DNA from 3 places in the Streptomyces sp. NPDC051684 genome. Region 3 is predicted to be linked to each of the others. Evidence: riboswitches for the same ligand, from Rfam matches in the RefSeq annotation. Region 3 holds a riboswitch; each other region holds the start of a gene.

Region 1 (4,424 bases), on a different contig from region 3:
CCGGCCGGGGTCCCCACCTACGTCACCGCGACCGCGGACGACCGCCCAGGGGAAGGACGACCCGTGACCACCACCCGTACCCTCGATGTCCCCGGTGCACGGCTGCGCTACGAGGTCCGAGGCTCAGGACCGTTGCTGCTGCTCATGGGATCGCCGATGGACGCGGCGGCCTTCGCGCCGCTGGCCGAAGCGCTCGCGGGCGACCATACGGTCGTCACCCACGACCCGCGGGGCATCTCGGGCAGCGTCCTCGACGACCCCGAGCAGGACTCCACTCCCGAGCTGCGGGCGGACGACGTCTCCGCGCTGCTCGACGCCCTCGAAGCGGACTCCGCCGACGTGCTCGGCAGCAGCGGCGGCGCGGTCACGGGGCTCGCACTGATCGCGCGCCATCCCGGACGGGTGCGCACGCTCGTCGCGCACGAGCCCCCGCTCCTCGAACTGCTCCCCGACGCCGCGGAGCAGCGCGCCGCGGCCGAGGACATCGTCGCGACGTTCCACCGCGAAGGGGTGGCGGCGGCGTGGGGCAGGTTCATGGGCAACGCGGGCTTCGACACCGGGCCCGGCGCAGCCGAGGACGCCCCCGGCCCGCCGCCCGGTGAGCCCTCCGAGCAGGACCTCGCCAACAGCGCCCGCTTCTTCGCCCACGAACTGCTGCACACCAGCCTGTACATCCCCGACCTCGCGGCCCTGACGGCCGGCCCGACCCGCGTCGTGATCGGCATCGGCGCCACGTCGGCAGGCCTGATCACGGCCCGCACCTCCCGGGCCCTCTCCGAACGCATCGGAACCCCGCCGGTCGAATTCCCCGGCGACCACGGCGGATTCACGGACCAGCCCAAGGAGTTCGCGGAGCGGCTGAGGGAGGTACTGAAGGGCTGAGGCCTGGCCTACGTTTGTGGAGCCACGGTATTCGCCTCGTCCTGGCGCACGCCACGACCATGGAACGTCGGGCATGAGCGCCGTCGGGCGCTGCGGCGGAGGGCCACCTGGTGGAGCAGGTGGGCGTGCACCTGGCTCCACTCGGCTTTGATGACGGAGTACATGGCGGAATCCCTGAGTCGACCGTTCTCGCCCGAGGCCCAGGACATGGACCAGTTGCGCAGCACACCTTCGTAGGTGGCGCCGAGGTTCTCGATCGCCTTGCGGGACTGTTTGTTGCGGGCATCGGTCTTGAGGTCGACCCGGGCCACATCGAGGCATTCGAAGGCATACCGCATGAGCAGCATCTTGGCCTCGGTGTTGATGCCGCACCCCTGAGCGGAGGCGCCAAGCCAGGTGAAGCCGATCTCCACGGCTCGCAGAGAACCGCTCTCGGGCCAGCGACGCGGATCCCAGTACGCCGTGCAGCCGACGGCGCGGCCATCGCTCCGGCGGATCTGCGCGAAGGGAACAAGTCCCTTGGCCATCCGGCCGAATTGGGCCTCCAGGTATCCGGGAACCTCCTCGGCGCGAGGCACGAGCGTGAAGTCGAAACTGCTGCGGTTCTCCTCCGCGGATCGCGCCAGATCCGCGGCGTGGTCAAGAGAGAGCGCTTCGAGGCTGACCAGGGAGCCGTCGAGCGTGGGGACGTCGAACCAAGGACGCATGGCATGCCACTCGTCATCGTTCCTGGCGTTGGCACCTTGCTGTAGCAGGTTGCCGGACCGTCGCAGGGCCAGGTCCCTCAAGTCCTCTGGATGAACCAGGTGAGCATGACCGTCCCGGGGCGCCGCCGTCAACGGCAATACGGGGCCGCCGCCCTGGGCGACGAGCGGGCGGCGGGGCGGAGGGGTCAGCTTCGGGTGAAGGGGAGCTTTGCGGTCAGCCAGGTGATCAGGGCGCTCGGGTTGCGGCTCTGGGTCCACACCCGGCCGGGGCCGGTCATCTCGAAGACCAGGCCCTCGCCGGACGTCAGGGTCTGCATCAGGCCGCGGCTGACCTTCCGGGTCGTGTACGAGACGCCGTCGTCGAACGCGACCATGTGGCCGGAGTCGAGGACGATCTTCTCGCCCGCGCGGAGGTCGAGCACGTCCAGCGCCCCGTAGCAGGAGGCGAGCACGGTGCCCCGGCCCTCGGCGCGGACGAGGAAGCCGCCCTCGCCGCCGGCCAGGTTCTTGAAGCCGCCCCACTTGGTGTCGAGTTCGACCCCGTCGGACGAGCACAGCCAGGCGCCGCGGGCCAGGTTGAGGCCGCCGTCCACCTCGATGTCGGTGACGTCGCCGGGCAGGTTCGCGGCGAGGTCGACCCAGCCGCCCTCGGGGCCGGCGGTCAGCCGGGTGACGAACAGCGACTCGCCGCCCAGTACGCTCCGCTTGAGGCCCTTGAACAGCCCGCCCTCGGTCTTCGCCTCGACGTCGATTCCGCCGGACATGGCCATCATCGCGCCGGACTCGGCCCGGACGCTCTCGCCGGCGGCCAGCAGGACGCGGGCGACGGCGAAGGACGGGCTGTGGCGGACCTCGATGTGCATGTCTGGCCTCTTCTCGCGTGGGGGAGGACGACGGACCGCCGTCCTTCTCCATCGTCGCGCGCGGATCGTCGCCGCAGGTCAACCCGGGCTCCCGACTCGCCTGCGACCGGGGGAGGAGCCACCTGGTGGGCCGATCCTCCTGACGGATGACGGCCTCGCGCTCGACGGACCTAGAAGGTGACCTCGAGCCCGATGACGGGATGCCTGCGGTGGCGTCCCGAGATCGCGGAGTACCAGTCGCCGATGCGCGCCATCACGTACTTGCGGCGCAGCAACGCCCCCGCCTTCTTCGTCCCCGCCTCGTCCAGTACGCGCCCGGTCCCCGTGGCCCGTACGGCGTTCGGGGCGACGCGCCCGCGCACATCGCAGACGGCGACCTCGGCCCGGGAGTCGCGACGCAGCCGCTTGACCTTCCAGGCGTCGGCGGCGCTGCGCACATAGAGCCGGTCACCGTCCATGGCGTGCCAGACCGCGGTGGCTCTGGCCGTGCCGTCCTTGCGGTACGTGGTGAGGCTGACATAGCGGGCACGCTCGAACGCGGCGAGCGTGGCGGGGTCGAGTGAGGTCACAGGGGGACGGTACCGGGAGGCCGGGCCGGGGGGGGCGTCCCCCACCCGATCCTGGCGACGGCCGCGCCGGCGCGTGGGTCTTACCGTCGGCCCGGTTGGCGGATAGGCGCCGTGGCGCCAATCCGCCACCGCAAGACAAGCGCCACACCCTGCACGGTAGTTGACACTCTTCCCAGCTCCCGGAGCGCACCCAGCGCCCAAGCGCGTCCGCGCCTCCGCACCTCCGCACCTCCGCACGTCCGCACGTCCGCACGTCCGCACCCGATGGTTCCAGGAGAAGAGGCAACGATGACCAGACGCACCGCGCGACGCGGCGCGGCCCTGCTGTCGGCCGGTCTCGCGTTCGCGCTGCTGCCCGGCGGCGGGGCGCACGCCGCCGCGGACAAGGCGAGACCGCAGTCCACGAAGACCGCGCGCGCCACCCACACCGTGACACTCGTGACCGGGGACAAGGTGACCGTCACCGACATCGGCGGCGGGCAGCGCATCGTCGACGTCGAGCGGCCCAAGGGCGCCACAGGGCTGGTCCGCACCCAGGTCACCGACCGCGCGATACGCGTTGTGCCGGACGAGGCCGCCCCCTACCTCGCCTCGGGCAAGCTCGACGCCCGGCTGTTCGACGTGAGCGGCCTCATCGAGCAGGGCCTCACCGACACCAAGGCCGACGCCACCCCGCTCATCGTCACCTACGGGGGGAAGAGCGCGCGCAGCGCAGCCGCCACCCCCAAGGGCGCCGACCGCACCCGCAAGCTCGGCAGCATCGGCGGCGCCGCGCTCGACGCCGGCAAGGGGCGCGCCTTCTGGAACGACCTGACCAGCAAGGGCGGTTACACCGACGGCATCGGCAAGGTCTGGCTCGACGGCCGTGTCGAAGGCGACATGGCGGACTCCAACGCCCAGATCGGCACCCCGAAGGCCTGGGAGGCCGGACTCACCGGCAAGGGCGTGAAGGTCGCCGTCCTCGACACCGGCTATGACACCACCCACCCCGACCTCGCCTCCCGCGTGAGCGAGTCGAAGTCCTTCATCGCCGGGCAGGAGGTTGCTGACCGCAACGGCCACGGCACCCACGTCAGTTCCACCGTCGGCGGCTCCGGCGCCGCGTCCGACGGCAAGGAGAAGGGGGTCGCGCCCGACGCCACGCTCGCCGTCGGCAAGGTCCTCTCCGACGAGGGCTACGGCACCGAGTCCGAGATCATCGCCGGCATGGAGTGGGCGGCCAAGGACATCAAGGCCAAGGTCGTCTCCATGAGCCTCGGCTCCGACACGGGCAGCGACGGCACCGATCCGATGGCCCAGGCCGTCAACACCCTCAGCGCGGAGACCGGCGCGCTCTTCGTCGTCGCCGCAGGCAACGCCTACGGCCCCGGCACCATCGGCTCGCCCGGCGCCGCCGACTCGGC
Region 2 (4,424 bases), on a different contig from region 3:
GAATTGCCCCCTCCGCTTCTCTCGCGGAGGGGGCAATTCGGGTAACTCTGTGTAGACCTACAAAAGATCAGCCGCCCGCGACGGCGGGAATGATCGAGACGCCGGCGCCGTCCGGCGTGGCCGTCTCCAGACCCTGCTCGAAGCGGACGTCGTCGTCGTTGACGTAGACGTTCACGAAGCGGCGCAGCTTGCCCTGGTCGTCGAGGACGCGGGCGGCGATGCCGGTGTGGTTCTTCTCCAGGTCGGCGATGACGTCGGCGAGGGTGGCCCCCTCGGCGGCGACCTCGGAGGCGCCGCCGGTGTAGGTGCGCAGGATGGTGGGGATACGAACGTTGACGCTCATGGCGGTAACTCCTGTTGCTACAAGTGTCGGTCGGGCTCGGAGTCGGACTCAGAGGTCGGCGGCGAGGCCGGCCTCGCGGAACGCGTCCAGGTTCGGCCGGATGGTGGCGGTGGCCTGAGAGGAGTCGGCGACCGCGTCCAGCGTCTTGAGCCCGTCACCGGTGTTCAGGACGACGGTGGTCAGCGACGGGTCGATCTGGCCCGCCTCGATGAGCTTCTTCGTGACGCCCAGGGTCACACCGCCGGCCGTCTCCGCGAAGATGCCCTCCGTGCGCGCGAGCAGCTTGATCGCGTCGACGACCTGCTCGTCGTTCACGTCCTCCACGGCGCCGCCGGTGCGCCGCGCGATGTCGAGGACGTACGGGCCGTCGGCCGGGTTGCCGATCGCGAGGGACTTGGCGATGGTGGTCGGCTTCTGCGGGCGGACCACGTCGTGGCCGCCCTTGTAGGCGACGGAGACCGGGGAGCAGCCCTCGGCCTGGGCGCCGAAGAGCTTGTAGGGCTTGTCCTCGACGAGGCCGAGCTTGATCAGCTCCTTCAGGCCCTTGTCGATCTTCGTGAACTGCGAGCCGGACGCGATCGGGATGACCAGCTGGTCCGGGAGCTGCCAGCCGAGCTGCTCGCAGATCTCGTACGCGAGCGTCTTGGAGCCCTCGCCGTAGTACGGGCGCAGGTTGACGTTGACGAAGCCCCAGCCCTCGCCCAGCGGGTCGCCGATGAGCTCGGAGCAGAAGCGGTTCACGTCGTCGTAGTTGCCCTCGATGGCGACGAGGTCACCGCCGTAGACACCGGCCATGACGACCTTGCCCTGCTCCAGGTCGTGCGGGATGAACACGCACGAGCGGAAGCCGGCGCGGGCGGCGGCGGCGCCGACGGCGCCGGCCAGGTTGCCGGTGGAGGAGCAGGAGAGGGTGGTGAAGCCGAAGGCGCGGGCGGCCTCGATGGCCTGCGCGACGACGCGGTCCTTGAAGGAGTGCGTCGGGTTGCCGGAGTCGTCCTTGACGAACAACTTGCCCTCGGCGACGCCCAGTTCACGGCCGAGGTTGTCGGCCTTGACGAGCTTGGTCCAGCCCGGGTTCAGGTTCGGCTTCTCGGCGACGTCGGCCGGGACGGGCAGCAGCGGGGCGTAGCGCCAGATGTTGGCGGGTCCCGCCTCGATCTGCTTGCGCAGCGCCTCGGGGTCACCGACGGGCAGGTCGTACGCGACTTCGAGGGGTCCGAAACACTCGGCGCAGGCGAAGACGGGGCCGAGCGGGACGACGGCGCCGCACTCACGGCAGGAGAGGCCGGAGGCCGGTCCCAGGTCGACAGCGTCGACGGCGGGGGCGGAAGCGACGGTTTCGGTTGCGACGGTCTGTGCAGCCATGAGAGGCGAGGCCCTTTCTCCTCATCTTCCTCGCGACGCATCTCGCCACGAGACGGATTTGGCACCTTCACTAGCCGGGAGCCTCGCGGGCGCACTGCGATGTGCGGACGAGACCGGCTGGAGGGTTGCCGGGGCTTCAACGGGCCGTATCCCTCTGCCCCTCTGGATGAGCGGTATTCGATTGTGTGGATTCAGTTGTGTACGACGGGCGACCCCCGACATGCGATGGTCACCGGCGTTGTTCAAGACTGTAACCGAAGGCCCGGACCCTTGAGATAGTCGTCCGAACCGCGAGATGGATCACATGGTGATCCTTAGGGAAGGAACCCAGACCGTGCTGGAAGAGGTCGAGCGCTGGCTGAACAGGCGCTCCTGGTCCGTGGCGGACCATCCGCTGCACCGGTTGATCGCCGCCAAGCACGCGTCGGGACAGACGGTGAGCGTCGTACTGCCCGCGCTGAACGAGGAGGAGACGGTCGGCGAGATCGTCTCCGAGATCCGGCGGACGCTGATGACGGACGCGGTGCCGCTCGTCGACGAGCTCGTCGTGATCGACTCCGGCTCCACCGACCGCACCTCCGAGGTCGCCGCGGCGGCCGGCGCGCGCGTCGAGCACCGGGACACGATCCTGCCGCGGGTGCCGGTCAGGGCCGGCAAGGGCGAGGTGCTGTGGCGCTCCCTGTTCGTCACTTCCGGTGACATCGTGTGCTTCGTCGACGCCGATCTGCAGGAGTTCTCCGCGGACTTCGTCTCGGGAATCGTCGGGCCGCTGCTCACCGAGCCGGGCGTGCAGTTCGTGAAGGCGATGTACGACCGTCCGCTGGCCGGGGCCGCCGGGCAGGGCGGCCGGGTGACCGAGCTGATGGCGCGGCCGATCCTCAATCTGCACTGGCCCCAACTGGCCGGGTTCGTCCAGCCGTTGGGCGGCGAGTACGCGGCGCGGCGCTCGCTGCTCGAACGGCTTCCGTTCCCGGTCGGGTACGGCGTGGAGCTCGGCCTGCTCGTGGACGCGCTGCACACCGTGGGCCTCGACGCGCTCGCCCAGGTCGACGTCGGCGTACGCAAGCACCGGCACCAGGACGGGCAGGCGCTCGGCCGGATGGCGGCGGCGATCTACCGCACGGCCCAGCTGCGCCTCGCGCGCGGGCACCTGGTCAGGCCGGTGCTCACGCAGTTCGAGCGCGGCGACGAGGGCTTCGAGCCGCGCACCCACCCGGTCGACACGGAGGAACGCCCGCCGATGATCGAAATCGGTGAGTACGCGGAGCGTCGCGTGGCATAAGCACGGACAAATCGTATGTTTTGCCTAAATTGCCCTTTATGTTGCTTAAACATCTCCAGGGCAAGGCGGCCTGTGCCGTCACCGCCGCCCTCGCCGCCTGCATGGCGGGACTGGCACCGAGCCCCGCCTCCGCGGATGTGGTCTCCCCCTTCGCCAAGCGCTACGACGAATCGATCTACGGCGACTTCAAGACCATCGGCAACACGGTCATGGGCTGCCCGACGGACGACGCCACCATGGCCGCGCGCTGCGCCGTCGCCGCGAACGGCGAGGGCAAGGACAACAACAACACGTTCAACATGCAGCGGATCAACACCGCAGGGACGACGGACGGCTACGGCTCCAGCACCGGCCGGGTCACCGTCCCGCCCGGCGCCGAGGTCGCCTACGCCCGCCTCTTCTACGGCGGCAACGACGGCACGTACAAGGGGCCGAGCGGGGCCCAGATGAAGCGCTGCGACATCTCCGGCGCCGATGTGGACCCCTCGCCCGGCGACCCGCTGGACGCGGCCCCCGCGGTCGGCGTGAACGGCGCGGCCCCGACCAAGGTCTCCCCCGAGAACCTGGTCAAGGACCCCGCCTCCACCAGAGGCCCGCACTACTACACGGGCGAGGCCGACGTGACGAGCCTCTTCAGCGGGGTCACCGGCACGGGCACCCCGGTCCCGGTCTCGGTCGGCGACATCTGGGCGCCCACCGGCAAGGGCTGTGTGGCGGGCTGGTCGATGACCGTGGTCTACAAGTACGACTCCCCGAACGAGACCTACGCCCCGGACCGCCGCAACGTCTACATCTACGGCGGCCACGTCCTGCAGCGCTCCACCTCCCCGGCCACCCGGGTCACCGTGGACGGCTTCTACCGGACCTCGGGCACCCCGCACGCGAGCGTCACCGCGTACGAGGGCGACTGGAACACCCCGGGCGACAAGTTCGCCGTCGGCGGCCAGAACATCCCCGAGGCGCACACCGGCAACACCAACAACTTCTTCATCTCCGAGGACGACGGCGCCCTCGACCCGAAGATGGTCAACAACCTGAGCATCGACGCGAAGGAGTTCGACGTCACGGGCAGCCGCTCCACGCGGGCCGCCGGGGCCGAGCCGATCCCGGTCGGCTCGACCTCCACCACGCTCGACTTCTCCACCAAGGGCGACACGTACGTCCCCTCGGCGCTCGCCCTGTCCGTACCGGTGCCCGACCTGGAGATCTCCAAGACGGCGAGCCCGGCGAAGGTGGAGCCCGGCGACACGGTCACGTACACGGTGAAGGCGAAGAACGTCAGCCGGCTGCCGTACCCCAACGCCAAGTTCACCGACGACCTCACCGAGAACCTCGACGACGCGACGTACAACGGCGACGCGAAGGCAAGCATCGGCGACGTCGACTACACGAGGCCGAAGATCAACTTCACCGGTGACATCCCGGCCGGACAGA
Region 3 (4,424 bases):
GCCGACGGACGTCTGGGGATCTACTCCCTGGCCAAGTCCAACATGCGCAAGATCTTTCCGGACCACTGGTCCTTCATGCTCGGCGAGATCTGCATGTACAGCTTCATCATCATCATCCTCACGGGTGTGTATCTGACGCTGTTCTTCCACCCGTCGATGAACGAGGTCACCTACGACGGCAGCTACGTCCCGCTCCAGGGGCAGCTGATGTCGGAGGCCTTCAACTCGACGATGCACATCTCCTTCGATGTGCGCGGTGGCCTGCTGATCCGTCAGATCCACCACTGGGCCGCGCTGATCTTCCTCGCGGGCATGTTCGTGCACATGATGCGCGTGTTCTTCACGGGTGCGTTCCGCAAGCCGCGTGAGGTCAACTGGCTGTTCGGCTTCCTGCTGTTCGTCCTGGGCATGTTCACCGGCTTCACCGGTTACTCGCTCCCGGACGACCTGCTCTCCGGTACCGGTGTCCGCTTCATGGAGGGCGCGATCCTGTCCGTGCCGATCGTCGGCACGTACATGTCGTTCTTCCTGTTCGGCGGAGAGTTCCCGGGCGGCGACTTCGTCGCGCGGTTCTACTCGATCCACATCCTGCTGTTGCCGGGCATCATGCTCGGCCTGATGGCGGCGCACCTGATCCTGGTCTTCTACCACAAGCACACGCAGTTCGCGGGTGCCGGAAAGACCAACAAGAACGTCGTGGGCATGCCGCTGCTCCCGGTCTACATGGCCAAGGCGGGCGGCTTCTTCTTCCTGGTCTTCGGTGTCATCGCGGTGGTCGCCGCGATCGCCACGATCAACCCGATCTGGGCCATCGGTCCGTACCGACCCGACCAGGTGTCCACGGGCGCCCAGCCGGACTGGTACATGGGCTTCTCCGAGGGCCTGATCCGTGTGATGCCGGGCTGGGAGATCGACTTCTGGGGTCACACGCTCGTCCTGGGCGTGGCCATCCCGCTGGTCGTGATCTTCCCGCTGGTCCTGGTCGCGATCGCGGTCTACCCGTTCATCGAGGCCTGGGTCACCGGCGACAAGCGCGAGCACCACATCCTGGACCGCCCGCGCAACGCTCCGACGCGTACGGCGTTCGGTGTCGCGTGGATCACCTGGTACTTGGTGCTGCTCATCGGTGGTGGAAACGACCTCTGGGCCACGCACTTCCACCTGTCGATCAATGCGATCACCTGGTTCGTCCGGATCGCGTTCTTCGTCGGACCGGTCATCGCCTTCATCGTCACCAAGCGGATCTGCCTCGGCCTCCAGCGCCGCGACAAGGACAAGGTGCTGCACGGACGCGAGTCCGGCATCATCAAGCGCCTGCCGCACGGTGAGTTCATCGAGGTGCACGAGCCGCTCGACCAGGAGGCCCTGCACACGCTCACGGCGCACGAGCAGTACGCGCCGGTCGAGATCGGCCCGACGGTCGACGAGAACGGTGTCGAGCGCAAGGTCACGCGGCTGCAGAAGCTGCGCGGCAAGCTCTCGCGCGGTTACTACGGGGAGAACAACCAGATCCCGAAGCCGACCGCCGAGGAGTACAAGGAGATCACCAGCGGCCACGGCCACCACTGATCTCTGATCCGTCGCTGTAAGCCACAGCGGGAGCCCTCGTCCATTGCCTGGACGGGGGCTCTTTGCGGTCCCTGGACCTGGATAGGGTGGGACCGCAGCACCTTTCGACCCACAGATGCACACAGGAGCGGCCATGAGCGCTTTGAACCCCGCTGGAGGCGACACCGCGGCGGGCCGTTCCTGGCCCGCCGTCCTGAACGGCCTGCTGGAAGGCCGCGACCAGAGCGCAGACGACACCGCGTGGGCGATGGACCGGATCATGCGTGGCGAGGCGACCGACGCGCAGATCGCCGGGTTCGCGGTGGCGCTGCGCGCCAAGGGCGAGACCGTGCAGGAGATCTCCGGCCTCGTACGCGGCATGTACGAGCACGCCAATGTGATCGATGTGCCCGGCGAGACCGTCGACATCGTCGGTACCGGCGGCGACGGCGCCAAGACGGTCAACATCTCCACGATGTCCGCGATCGTCGTCGCGGGCACCGGCGCCAAGGTCGTCAAGCACGGCAACCGCGCCGCGTCCTCCGCCTCCGGATCCTCCGACGTCCTGGAGAAGCTGGGCGTCAATCTCGACCTGTCGCCGAAGCGGGTGCCCGAGGTCGCCGAGGAAGCGGGCATCACGTTCTGCTTCGCCATCAAGTTCCACCCCGCCCTGCGCTACGCGGGCGCCGCCCGCGGCCAGCTCGGCATCCGCACCGTCTTCAACCTGCTTGGTCCGCTCACCAATCCGGCCAAGGTGAAGGCGCAGGCCGTCGGCGTCGCCGATGCCCGGATGGCGCCGATCGTGGCCGGGGTCTTCGCCGAGCGCGGCAACTCCTCCCTGGTGTTCCGCGGCGACGACGGTCTCGACGAGCTGACCACCACCGGGACCTCGCGCGTGTGGGTGGTGCGCGACGGCGCCGTGCGCGAGGAGTCCTTCGACCCGCGCGACGTCGGCATCAACGTGGTGCCCATCGAGGCGCTGCGCGGCGGCGACCCCTCGTACAACGCGGAGGTGGCCCGGCGCCTGCTCGACGGCGAGCGGGGGCCCGTGCGCGACGCGGTGCTGCTGAACTCGGCGGCGGCGCTGGTGGCCGTGCGGCCCGGCGAGGGCACGCTCGTCGAGCAGATCAGGGCCGGCATGGACCGGGCCGCCGAGTCGATCGACTCCGGGGCGGCGAAGACCGCGCTGGAGCGGTGGGTGGCGGCCAGCAACCGGTAGGCGCGTTCATGGTGTGACGCAGGGCGCAGTCCAGATTTTGGACTGCGCCCTTGCTGTTGGTGAGACCTGTGGCAGGATGCTTTCCAAGGTCATGAGTGACAGCGATCGAGGCCCCAGCCCGCTGTCCGGCAACCCTCCGTCCGTGGCGGGGTGCCCTGGGTGAAGACCAGGCCGTGCGCAGCAAGGCGCGTGGCAAGCGCGGACCCCTCGCAACCCTGGGGTCCTGGTCCTCAAGGGAGCAGTCTCGTGAGCAAGCGAATGCGGTAGGGCGTTTCGGCCCCGCCTCCGCGTACCCGTTCCATCTTTCTTTCCGTGCTGTCGAGCCCTGTCGCTCAGCGCTCCGGCATGGTCAATTCGCTTACCGCGCCAGGGAGTTCACCCATGTCTGTTTCCGTCGACGCCGCCGCCTGTACCTCGGCCCCCGCTGAGACCGCGGCCCCGCTCGCCGTCCTCGGCCGGGACGTCACCGTGCCGCTCGTCACCGGTGGCGAGGTCACGTACGCCGCTCTCGACTACGCCGCCAGCGCGCCGGCCCTCCAGCGGGTGTGGGACGACGTCGCCGCCTACGCGCCGTACTACGGCAGCGTGCACCGCGGCGCCGGGTACCTCTCGCAGTTGTCCACCGACCTGTTCGAGAACTCCCGGGTCGCCGTCGCCGAGTTCCTCGGCTGTCGCGAGGACGACCAGGTCGTCTTCACCCGCTCGACCACCGACTCGCTCAACCTGCTCGCCGCCGCGCTGCCCGCCGACTGCCAGGTGTTCGTCTACGAGACCGAGCACCACGCCTCGCTGCTGCCGTGGCGCGACGCGCGGGTCACGTACCTCAACGCGCCCCGCACGCCCGGCGAGGCCGTCGACACCCTGGAGCGCGCCCTCGCCGAGCGCGACCCGTACGGCCCCGCCCTCGTCTGTGTCACCGGTGCCTCCAACGTCACCGGTGAGCTCTGGCCGGTGCGCGAGCTCGCGGCGGCCGCTCACGCGCACGGTGCCCGCATCGTGCTCGACGCCGCGCAGCTCGCGCCCCATCACCCCGTCTCCGTGCAGGACCTGGACGTCGACTGGGTCGCCTTCTCCGGGCACAAGCTGTACGCCCCGTTCGGCTCGGGCGTGCTCGCGGGCCGCTCCGACTGGCTGACGGCCGCCGAGCCGTACCTCGCCGGTGGCGGCGCCTCCAAGAAGGTGGCGCGGCGCGTCGACGGCGGCGTCGACGTCGAGTGGCAGACCACCGCGGCCCGCCACGAGGCCGGTTCCCCGAACGTCATCGGTGTGTACTCCATCGCCTCCGCCTGCAAGGCGCTCACCGAGGCCGGGTTCGACAACCTCGTCGCCCGCGAGCAGTACCTGATCCGCAAGGTCCAGGACGGGCTCGCGGAGGTGCCCGAGGTGCAGGTGCTCTCCCTGTTCGGCGACGAGGCGCCGCGTGTGGGCGTGCTCTCGTTCGTCGTCGAGGGCTGGAACTCCTCGCACTTCGCCGCCGCGCTCTCCGCCGAGTACGGGATCGGGGTCCGCGACGGCCTGTTCTGCGCCCACCCGCTGGTGCGCACGCTGCTCGGCTCCGACCCGCAGCAGCAGGGCGAGTGCGGCGCCCCGGAGGCCGCGCCGGGCGAGAAGTCGCTCAACGCCATCCGCGTCAGCTTCGGCGCCGGGACGCCCGACG

The links. Region 3 has a riboswitch for S-adenosylmethionine ahead of ACIA8D_RS35425 (aminotransferase class V-fold PLP-dependent enzyme). Riboswitches for the same ligand answer to the same signal wherever they lie in the genome.
Region 1: another riboswitch for S-adenosylmethionine. It lies ahead of ACIA8D_RS36825 (GNAT family N-acetyltransferase); the one in region 3 lies ahead of ACIA8D_RS35425 (aminotransferase class V-fold PLP-dependent enzyme).
Region 2: another riboswitch for S-adenosylmethionine. It lies ahead of thrC (threonine synthase); the one in region 3 lies ahead of ACIA8D_RS35425 (aminotransferase class V-fold PLP-dependent enzyme).

What each region holds. Positions count from the first base shown of each region.
Region 1 is NZ_JBITCS010000047.1:50,112-54,535, reverse strand. Features, by position in the region: gene ACIA8D_RS36830 (alpha/beta fold hydrolase) at 64-882, shown strand; gene ACIA8D_RS36825 (GNAT family N-acetyltransferase) at 891-1,589, opposite strand; SAM riboswitch class I at 1,600-1,686, opposite strand; gene ACIA8D_RS36820 (TIGR00266 family protein) at 1,775-2,452, opposite strand; gene ACIA8D_RS36815 (PPOX class F420-dependent oxidoreductase) at 2,623-3,021, opposite strand; gene ACIA8D_RS36810 (S8 family serine peptidase) at 3,310-4,424, shown strand, end outside.
Region 2 is NZ_JBITCS010000016.1:128,290-132,713, reverse strand. Features, by position in the region: gene ACIA8D_RS20785 (MoaD/ThiS family protein) at 68-343, opposite strand; gene thrC (threonine synthase) at 392-1,708, opposite strand; SAM riboswitch class I at 1,727-1,881, opposite strand; gene ACIA8D_RS20775 (glucosyl-3-phosphoglycerate synthase) at 2,043-2,990, shown strand; gene ACIA8D_RS20770 (isopeptide-forming domain-containing fimbrial protein) at 3,029-4,424, shown strand, end outside.
Region 3 is NZ_JBITCS010000042.1:47,566-51,989, forward strand. Features, by position in the region: gene ACIA8D_RS35415 (cytochrome bc complex cytochrome b subunit) at 1-1,569, shown strand, start outside; gene trpD (anthranilate phosphoribosyltransferase) at 1,703-2,767, shown strand; SAM riboswitch class IV at 2,855-2,972, shown strand; gene ACIA8D_RS35425 (aminotransferase class V-fold PLP-dependent enzyme) at 3,149-4,424, shown strand, end outside.